One region of the Streptomyces sp. NPDC050856 genome, then DNA from elsewhere that is predicted to be linked to it. Evidence: riboswitches for the same ligand, from Rfam matches in the RefSeq annotation. Region 1 holds a riboswitch; each other region holds the start of a gene.
The links. A riboswitch is a leader RNA that binds a small molecule or an ion and turns the genes downstream of it on or off. The one in region 1 is predicted to bind cobalamin.
Positions count from the first base shown of each region.

Region 2: linked by a shared signal. The riboswitch ahead of AB0H53_RS01320 (ribonucleoside-diphosphate reductase subunit alpha) and the one ahead of cobN (cobaltochelatase subunit CobN) in region 1 are both predicted to bind cobalamin.
Region 3: linked by a shared signal. The riboswitch ahead of AB0H53_RS11650 (energy-coupling factor ABC transporter permease) and the one ahead of cobN (cobaltochelatase subunit CobN) in region 1 are both predicted to bind cobalamin.

Region 1 is NZ_JBFAGV010000003.1:272,273-275,539, reverse strand. Features, by position in the region: gene AB0H53_RS04650 (precorrin-8X methylmutase) at 1-120, opposite strand, end outside; gene AB0H53_RS04645 (cobalamin biosynthesis protein CobG) at 125-1,504, opposite strand; cobalamin riboswitch at 1,529-1,659, shown strand; gene cobN (cobaltochelatase subunit CobN) at 1,807-3,267, shown strand, end outside.
Region 2 is NZ_JBFAGV010000001.1:289,860-293,126, reverse strand. Features, by position in the region: gene mctP (monocarboxylate uptake permease MctP) at 1-1,503, shown strand, start outside; cobalamin riboswitch at 1,703-1,832, shown strand; gene AB0H53_RS01320 (ribonucleoside-diphosphate reductase subunit alpha) at 1,972-3,267, shown strand, end outside.
Region 3 is NZ_JBFAGV010000009.1:164,876-168,142, reverse strand. Features, by position in the region: gene cbiQ (cobalt ECF transporter T component CbiQ) at 1-149, opposite strand, end outside; gene AB0H53_RS11655 (energy-coupling factor ABC transporter substrate-binding protein) at 161-583, opposite strand; gene AB0H53_RS11650 (energy-coupling factor ABC transporter permease) at 580-1,272, opposite strand; cobalamin riboswitch at 1,301-1,522, opposite strand; gene AB0H53_RS11645 (hypothetical protein) at 1,658-3,267, opposite strand, start outside.

The sequences.
Region 1 (3,267 bases):
GACCTGGCTGACGTCGGCGGGCAGGCCGGCGAGGTCCGCCTCGGCGCGGATGGTGGCAAAGGACTGGCGGTAGATCTCCGCGCCGTCCTTCTCGTACTCGAACACTCTGCTCTCGCTCATCTCGTCAGGTGGCGTCTCGTCGGGGGGCGTCGTCCCGGGGCGGGACGTCCGGTGTTGGGGCGTCGTGGGGAGGGGCGCCCGGCGGGGCGTCCCGCCGGGGGACGTGGACGGTGGCCGGTGGGGTGTCGTGACCGGGGGCGCGCACGGTCACCTCGTACACGCCGTCGGAGGTGGCCACCGCGTCCACCCACTCCCCCTGCGGGTGCCCGCAGCGGCGCGCGCAGCCGGACCAGTGGACGGGCAGGGCGGCGCCGGCCGGTCCCGGGCCGCCCGCCGGCGGGGTGCCGTCCAGCGGGCGGGCGTCGGCCCGCACGTCGGACAGCGACTTGGCGCAGCCCGGCCGCCCGGTGCAGGCCGAGACGGCGGGCCAGGGCGAGTCGGTACGGGTGATCAGCCCGGCCGCGCCGAGGGCGGCCAGCCGCTCCCGGGCCGCCCCGGCGCCGGGGAACCCGGGCACGACGAACCCGCGCCAGGGGGTGACGCGTACCTCGTCGGCGGGCGCGGGCAGCAGGGCGCGCAGTTGGGCGGTGGTGATCCGGCCGAGCGGGGCGACGGCGGACACGGCGGTGGGGCCGCCGGCCGGGCCGACGAGGCCGGGCGCGGGCGGCCGGCCGGCCGGGAGGGGGCCGGGGGCCGCCTCCGTCGCCGCGATCCCCCGCCGCTCCAGTCGTCCGGTCACGTCCACGTCCTGCCCGGCCGGCAGCTCCGCCACCCGCCAGGCGCCGGTGCCGGCCTCGCGCGCGGCGGCCAGGAACGCCTCGGCGGCGGCCAGCGCGGCGCGGGGCGCGTCGGCGGCGGCCACCCGGTGGCCGCGCGGCCCGACCCGCAGGAGGGCGCGGCCGTCCGATTCTGCGATCAAGGTCACATCGGCGCCGAGCCGGGCCACGTCGCCGCGTCCGTCGTCCACGGCGAACAGGAACCGGCCGGACAGGGCCGCCGTCCACGGCTCGGCGCACAGCAGTCCGTCGAGGCGGGCGGCCCACTCCCGCACGTCGGCCCGGCCCGGCCCGTCCGGGCCGTCCAGTCCGGTGAGCGGTGAGACGACCATGTTGCGGATCCGCTCGTGCTGTTCGGAGGGGAGCAGGCCGGCGCCGCGCAGCAGGTCGGCCAGGTCCCGCCCGCAACCGTCGCCCAGGCCGCGCAGTTCGATGTTGCCGCGCGAGGTGACGCCGAGGCGGCCGTCGCCGAGCCGGTCCGCCGCGCCGGCCAGCACCTCGACCTGACGGGCCGTCAGGATGCCGGTGGGCAGGCGGAGTCGGGCCAGGGCTCCGTCGTCCGCCCGGTGCAGCCTGAGCGCACCCGGGCAGGCGTCACCACGGTCGCGTACGCGGTCCCGTATGTGAGCTTCACCCCGTTCCGGGGTTTTCGGCGAGGTGGGCGGCATGGCCGCGAGCATACGCGCAGCCTCTACTATGCAGACGGCACAGGGTCCCAGGGCCCTAGGGAGGAAGCCCGGTGAGATTCCGGCGCGGTCCCGCCACTGTGAGCCGGCCCCCGGTGGCCCGGCGAGTCAGGAACTCCCGCCGTCCTACGACCACCCGGGGCGCGGACACCCCGAGGAAGGCCTGCGCACGCGATGCCGCTCTCTTGCGGGGCACGACCCCCGTTCTCCCACCCCTGTCAGAGGTCCGTCCCGGACACCGTTCTGCCCGGCGTGACGCGCGGGGATTTCCGAGGTGAGTCCAAGTGATCCTGCTCCTGTCGCACTCCGACACCGACCTGCTGAGCGCCCGCGCGGCCGAAGGCCCCGTCGCGTACCGCTTCGCCAACCCCTCCCGCCTCCCGCTGGACGACCTGCCCGCGCTGCTGGAGGGCACCGACCTGGTCGTCGTCCGCCTGCTGGGCGGCATCCGCGCCTGGGAGGAGGGCCTGGACGCGCTGCTCGCGACGGGCAGGCCGGTCGTCGTCCTCACCGGCGAACAGGCCCCGGACGCCCAGCTCATGGAGGCGTCCACCGTCCCGATCGGCATCGCGGCCGAGGCGCACGCCTACCTCGCCCACGGCGGCCCGGCCAACCTGGAGCAGCTCGCCCGTTTCCTGTCCGACACGGTCCTGCTCACCGGCCACGGCTTCGAGCCCCCGGCCGCCGCGCCCACCTGGGGACCGCTGGAGCGCGCCGAGCGCCGCACCGACGGCCCGACCGTCGCGGTGCTCTACTACCGCGCCCACCACATGAGCGGGAACACCGCCTTCGTCGGCGCGCTGTGCGACGCCATCGAGGACGCGGGCGGCCGGGCCAGGCCGCTGTACGTGGCGTCCCTGCGCGCCCCCGAGCCGGAGCTGCTGGAGGCGCTCAGCGGTGCCGACGCGATCGTCACCACCGTCCTGGCCGCCGGTGGCACCAAGCCCGCCGAGGCGCAGGCGGGCGGGGACGAGGAGGCCTGGGACGCGGGCGCGCTGGCCGCCCTGGACGTGCCGATCCTCCAGGCCCTGTGCCTGACCGGCCCGCGCAGCGCGTGGGAGGAGAACGACGAGGGCCTCTCGCCGCTGGACGCGGCCAGCCAGGTCGCCGTGCCCGAGTTCGACGGCCGGCTGATCACCGTCCCGTTCTCCTTCAAGGAGATCGACGCGGACGGCCTGCCCGCCTACGTCGCCGACGCCGAGCGCGCCGCCCGTGTCGCCGGGATCGCGGTCCGCCACGCCCGCCTGCGCCACATCCCCAACGCCGACAAGCGCCTGGCCCTGGTGCTGTCCGCGTACCCCACCAAGCACTCCCGCATCGGCAACGCCGTCGGCCTGGACACCCCCGCCTCCGCCGTGGCCCTGCTGCGCCGGCTGCGCGAGGAGGGCTACGACTTCGGCGACGAGGAGGTGCCGGGCCTCGCGTCCGGCGACGGCGACGAGCTGATCTACGCGCTCATCGAGGCCGGCGGCCACGACCAGGACTGGCTCACCGAGGAGCAGCTCGCCCGCAACCCCGTCCGCATCCCGGCCGCCGACTACAAGCGCTGGTACGCCACGCTCCCCGAGGAGCTGCGCGAGAACGTCGAGCAGCACTGGGGCCCGCCGCCCGGCGAGATGTTCCTGGACCGCTCCCGCAACCCGGAGGGCGACATCGTGCTCGCCGCCCTGCGGCGCGGCAACCTGCTCGTCCTCATCCAGCCGCCGCGCGGCTTCGGCGAGAACCCGATCGCGATCTACCACGAC
Region 2 (3,267 bases), on a different contig from region 1:
GGCCTGGGCGGCCGGTCGTTCGGCACCTGGATCACCTGGTTCCTGCTGGGCGGCGACCTCTACACCGCGTACACCTTCGTCGCCGTCCCGGCGGCGATCTACGCGGCGGGCGCGGCCGGTTTCTTCGCCGTCCCGTACACGATCCTGGTCTACCCGCTGATCTTCACCTTCCTGCCGCGCCTGTGGTCGGTCTCGCACAAGCACGGCTACGTCACCACCTCGGACTTCGTGCGCGGGCGCTTCGGCTCCAAGGGCCTGTCGCTGGCGGTGGCCGTCACCGGCATCCTGGCCACCATGCCCTACATCGCCCTCCAGCTCGTGGGCATCCAGGCGGTGCTGGACGTGATGGGGGTGGGCGGCGGCGAGGACACCAACTGGTTCATCAAGGACCTGCCGCTGCTGATCGCCTTCGGCGTGCTCGCCGCGTACACCTACTCCTCGGGACTGCGGGCCCCGGCGATGATCGCCTTCGTCAAGGACACGCTGATCTACATCGTGATCGCGGTGGCGATCATCTACATCCCGATCAAGCTGGGCGGCTTCGACGCCATCTTCGGCGCGGCGGGCGACGCCTACGCGCAGACCAACCCGGCCACCGACAAGCCGCGCGGCGCGCTGGTGCCCGGCGAGGCGGCGCACTGGACGTACGCGACCCTGGCACTGGGCTCGGCGCTCGCGCTGTTCATGTACCCGCACTCGATCACCGCGACGCTCTCCTCGCGCAGCCGTGACGTCATCCGCCGCAACACCACGATCCTGCCGCTGTACTCGCTGATGCTGGGCCTGCTGGCGCTGCTCGGCTTCATGGCGATCGCCGCCGGCATCAAGGTCCAGAACGGGCAGCTCGCCATCCCGCAGTTGTTCGAGACCATGTTCCCGGACTGGTTCGCGGGCGTGGCCTTCGCCGCCATCGGCATCGGCGCGCTGGTACCGGCGGCCATCATGTCGATCGCGGCGGCCAACCTCTTCACCCGCAACATCTACAAGGACTTCATCAAGCCGGACGCCACACCGGCGCAGGAGACCAAGGTGTCCAAGCTGGTGTCGCTGCTGGTGAAGGTGGGCGCGCTGGCGTTCGTGCTGACCATGGACAAGACGGTCGCCATCAACTTCCAGCTCCTGGGCGGCATCTGGATCCTGCAGACCATGCCGGCGCTGGTGGGCGGCCTGTTCACCCGCTGGTTCCATCGCTGGGCGCTGCTGGCCGGCTGGGCGGTCGGCATGCTCTACGGCACGCTGGCGGCGTACGGCGTCGCCAGCCCGACCCAGAAGCACTTCGGCGGCTCGTCCGCCGAGATCCCGGGCATCGGCGAGATCGGCTACATCGGTCTGACGGCGTTCGTGCTCAACGCCCTGGTGACGATCGTCCTGACCTTCGTCCTGCGCGCCGTCAAGGCACCGGACGGCATCGACGAGACGTCCCCCTCGGACTACACGGCCGACGCGGGCGACCCGGGCGTCAAGGTCGAGCTCCCCCCGGCGACGGCGGGCGCCGCACACTGACACCACCCGCCACGGCGAAAGGCCGCCGCGCACCCCGGCAGGGGGCGCGGCGGCCTTTCGCCGTACCGCCGCCACGCGGTCCGGACCCCCGGACGGGACCGGACACCGATCCCGGACGTCACACTCCTCGCCTACGCGCTGGAACTCTGACATATCCCGGCGGACACAACATGTGGGGGGTGCCGCAGGGCGCGCACCCCACATGTATGCTCATGCTCGCTGTCGCCGCAGGGGAATCCGGTGCGAATCCGGAACTGTCCCGCAACGGTGTGTTGGTACGCCTTTGTGCACCACGAGTCCGAGCACCTGCCGGCAGTGCGCCCGGTCCGTCCGGCCCGGGTGCCAAGACGTCCGGGCCTCGCGGAGTGGGCCGGTGGACGCGGTGCACGCGCCCCTGTGCCAGGGCTGCGCCCCGCTCCCCTGCCCGCGTGCGCGGTGGCCCCGAGCCGAGCGAGGGAGAGCCCCCACGTGACCATCGCGCCAGCAGATCCGGCCACAGCCAGGGACGCGGAGAACGATGGACCCGGGACCGTGTTGCTGCGGGTCCTGACCGACCTCACCGCCGACCTGCCCGACACCGACCCCGGCCGGGTCGCCGCCGCCGCGCTGCGCGGCCGGCACGCCGGTTCGGACGAGGCCGAGCTGCGGGAGCTGGCCACCGAGGCGGCGGCCGGGCTGATCGCCGAGGACCCGGCGTACTCGCGCCTGGCGGCCCGGCTGCTGACCCGGACCATCGCCGACGAGGCGGCGGGACAGGGCGCGGTGGCCTTCTCGGCCTCGGTGGCCGTGGGGCACCGCGAGGGCCTGATCGCGGACCGTACGGCCGAGTTCGCCCGGCTGCACCGGGACCGGCTGGACGCGCTCATCGACCCGGCGGCCGACGACCGCTTCGGTTACTTCGGGCTGCGCACGCTGTACTCCCGCTACCTGCTGCGCCACCCCATCACCCGCAAGGTGATCGAGACGCCCCAGCACTTCATGCTGCGGGTCGCCGCCGGGCTGGCCGAGGACGACTCGGTAGGCGCGCTGGAGGAGGTCGCGGCGCTGTACCGGCTGATGAGCCGGCTGGACTACCTGCCCTCGTCGCCGACGCTGTTCAACTCCGGGACCCGCCACCCGCAGATGTCGTCCTGCTACCTGCTGGACTCCCCGCTGGACGAGCTGGACTCCCTCTACGACCGCTACCACCAGGTGGCGCGGCTGTCCAAGCACGCGGGCGGCATCGGCCTGTCGTACTCCCGCATCCGGGCGCGCGGTTCGCTGATCCGGGGCACCAACGGGCACTCCAACGGCATCGTGCCGTTCCTGAAGACGCTGGACGCCTCCGTCGCGGCGGTGAACCAGGGCGGCCGGCGCAAGGGCGCGGCGGCCGTGTACCTGGAGACCTGGCACGCGGACATCGAGGAGTTCCTGGAGCTGCGCGACAACACCGGTGAGGACGCGCGCCGTACGCACAACCTCAACCTGGCGCACTGGATCCCGGACGAGTTCATGCGCCGGGTCAACGCCGACGCCGAGTGGTCGCTGTTCTCGCCGTCCGACGTGCCGGAGCTGGTCGACCTGTGGGGCGAGGAGTTCGACGCCGCCTACCGCGCCGCCGAGGCCAGGGGCCTGGCCCGCAAGACCATGCCGGCCCGTGACCTGTACGGCCGGATGATGCGCACCCTGGCCCAGACCGGCAACGGCTGGATGACGTTCAAGGACGCCTCGAACCGTACGGCCAACCAGACCGCCGAGCCGGGCCACACCGTCCACTCGTCCAAC
Region 3 (3,267 bases), on a different contig from region 1:
GCCAGCGCGGCGGCCGCGACGAGCACGGCACCGGGCCACGGCGGCAGGGAGACCGCGCACAGGGTCAGGCCGAAGCCCAGCACGGCCTTCTCGCAGGGATGACGGCGGCGCCAGCGGCTGCTGTGCGCCGCCGCGTCGATCGGCAGCATTCCCGGCCCGGCTAGGCGGAGGGCCGCCGGGCACCGGCCCCGGTGCCGCCTCCTGTACCGGTGCCGGCTCCCGTACCGGCCCCGGCTCCGGTGCCGCTGTCCGTGCCGGTGCCCGCGCCGCCCCCGGCGAGCGCCCGCTCCGCACCCTGCCGACGGCCCTTGCGCAGCCCGAAGTAGTACGCCAGCACCCCGGCCCCGAGGGCGGCCTGCACCGCGAACAGGGCCGACTCGACCTCGCCCGACGGCGGCTCGTACAGGGGGGTGAACCACGGCTCGTAATCCGGCTCCAGCTCGGTGATCGCCGTCTCCGCCTGGGCGTCCGCGCCCGCGAACGGCTCCTCCTTGTGGTCGCCCATGCCCAGCGCGAGGGGCAGGACGGCCAGCGCGACGACGACGAGCACCAGCAGCGTGTTGATCTTGGCGTTACGGCTCATCGGGCCACGGCCTCCTTCTTCTTCCCGTTCACCAGGAGCACCCCGAGGCGGGTCAGCTCACCCTTGCTGGACTGGATCAGCAGCCGCATCACCAGCACGGTGAGCAGCCCCTCGCTGACCGCCAGCGGGATCTGCGTGACCGCGAAGATCCCCAGGAACTTCGCCAGCGAGCCGGCGATGCCGGTCGCCGGGTCGGGGAACGCCAGCGCGAGCTGCACACTGGTCACGCAGTACGTGGACAGATCGGCGACGAAGGCCCCGAAGAACACGCCGACCATCAGCGGCACACCGGACGCCCGCAGCAACCGGTACACCCCGTACCCCGCCCACGGCCCGACGACCGCCATGGAGAAGGCGTTGGCGCCCAGTGTGGTCAGCCCGCCGTGCGCCAGCAGCAGCGCCTGGAAGAGCAGGGTGATGGTGCCCAGGACCGCCATGACCGGCGGCCGGAACAGGATGGCGCCCAGACCCGTGCCGGTAGGGTGGGAGCAACTGCCCGTCACCGACGGGATCTTCAGGGCGGACAGCACGAAGGTGAACGCGCCGGACGCGCCGAGCAGGAGCGTCGACTCGGGGTTCGCCTTGACCTCCCGGGTCAGCGCCCGGACGCCGTGGGCGACGAAGGGGGCGGCCGCGACGCCCCAGGCGGCGGCGTGTATCGGGGGCAGATAGCCCTCGGCGATATGCATGATGGGGAGACCCTCTCCAGCACCTCGTGGATGGACAACGCGCCCTGGCCGGTCTCCTGGCTGACGGGTCATGCCGCCGCGACTCCGCCTTCCCGGACGCTGCGGTCTCCCGCGGCGGTCCAGTGGCTTCCCGGGGGATGGAGCCGGACTTCCCGATCACAGTGGCGAGGGCCGCACCGGTACTTCACCGGTTTCCCGTACACCAAGGCCCTGCGACACTAGTGGTTTGACCAGGTACATCACAACCCGCGCACGCACCGGCGCGCGGTCCGGCCCCACGCCCCCCGATCAACCCTCGCGGCAGCCGTACGCCTCGGTGCGCCGCCGCCACCGCCCGGGTCGGCCCCTGGCGGGCCGGTACCCCGGCCGCCGCCCGCCGGGATTCTCACTGCCTGCCCTTCTCCGGGGGCGGGCACCACCGACTCTGGCGCAGACCACCCCGCTTGCCGCAGAAACCGACCTGCCGGGGCGGCTTCTCGCCGTCGACGTGCTGCACCGAGATCAGCTTGTCGAGGGGGATCTGCCGGTCCACCACTCCACCGAAGTCGATCCTCCCGCTCTCCCCGTCCAGGGCCGCGCCGCCGTGGATGCTGCTCAGTGAGTGCCACACCGCGGGCGCGGTGAGCGGCAGGTCGGGAGCCGTGTCCTGGAGCTGCCCCAGTGCCTTCACGTACAGGTTCACCGCGTCGAACGCGAGGGAGGCGTGCCCGTCCAGTGAGGTGTTCGCGAGCTGCTCGCACTCCGTGGGGAACAGTTTCCGCATGGTGCTGTAGAGATCGCTCTCACTGTCGCAGGAGGCCGACCCCAGGGTGAAGTCGAGGAAGTCGAACGGCACCTTGGGGAAGGCGCTGCGCCGTACCGGGTCGGCGGCGAGCCGTGCCACGTCGTCACCGCCCAGCAGAGCCGGCGGATCCGATCCGCACGCGGAGTTCACCCCCGACAGCAGGGTCTCGAAGTCCTCCGACCGGCCCGCGAAGAAGACCAGTCCCTGATACCCGCAGGCCCGTTCCCCCACGGTCCGCGCCCCTGGCCGGCCCGCTGCCTCCGGCGGCGCTGGTGAGGGTTTGTAGCCCTGTTGCTCCACCGGGAAACCGGCGGCGGCGAACGCCGCGGCCGCGTCGTCCCGCAGGTTCTCGCTGTACTCGTCGGTCGGGTCGGCGGAGTAGACGACCCGGACCTGGCGGCGCGGCAGTCGCGCGCGGCCCAGGGAGGACGCGTACGCCGCGGCGACCGTGGCCTCGCGGCGGTTCTGCGGCGACACCTGGTAGTACATGGGCGAGTGGTCGTCGAGCGTGTCGGCCGAGAGCGTCGTCGCCACCATCGGCAGTCCGATGCGGGTCAGCTCCTTTATCGTGGTGATCGTCGCCTTCCGGCTCTGATCGAGCCCGGTCACTCCCACGATGGACGGGTCGCGCCGCATCATCCGCTCCACCGTGCCGACGACCTTCGGCCCGAAGCGCATCCCCGACCCGGCGCTCGCCGGGTAGACGCGCAGCAGCGGATCGGTGGCTCCCCTCTTGTCCAGCTGGCGCCGCTGCGCGCTCGCCGCGCCCTGCAGCGCCTCCCGCACGTACGCGAGCGCGTTCGGTGCCTGCCCGGAGCTGCTGAGCAGGGCCGAGAGGTGCACCAATGTCACCACGGGCCGCCGCTTGAACCTCCGGTGGATCCCGTCGACCTCGTCGTTCTGCCTGGCGATCACCCGCAGGGCGTTCTGCAGGGCCTTGTCCGTGGTCCCGAACGCGTAGCCGTTCGGCGCCACTCCGACGCACTCGCCGGTGCTCTGCCGTTCCAGGGTGGCCGCGTCGGGGTCCGAGCGGCTCAGCCCGCAGTGCCGCTGCTCCCACCGGTCCTCGGCGACCGGGTTGACCAGGCCGACGATCCCGCCTCCCAGGAGCGCCACGGCGACCAGGGCGGCGACCACCGTCACCCAACGCCTCGCCCAGCGGGGCGGTGGATCGACCTCCAGTTGCCTGGCCGGCCCCAGCTGGTCCAAGT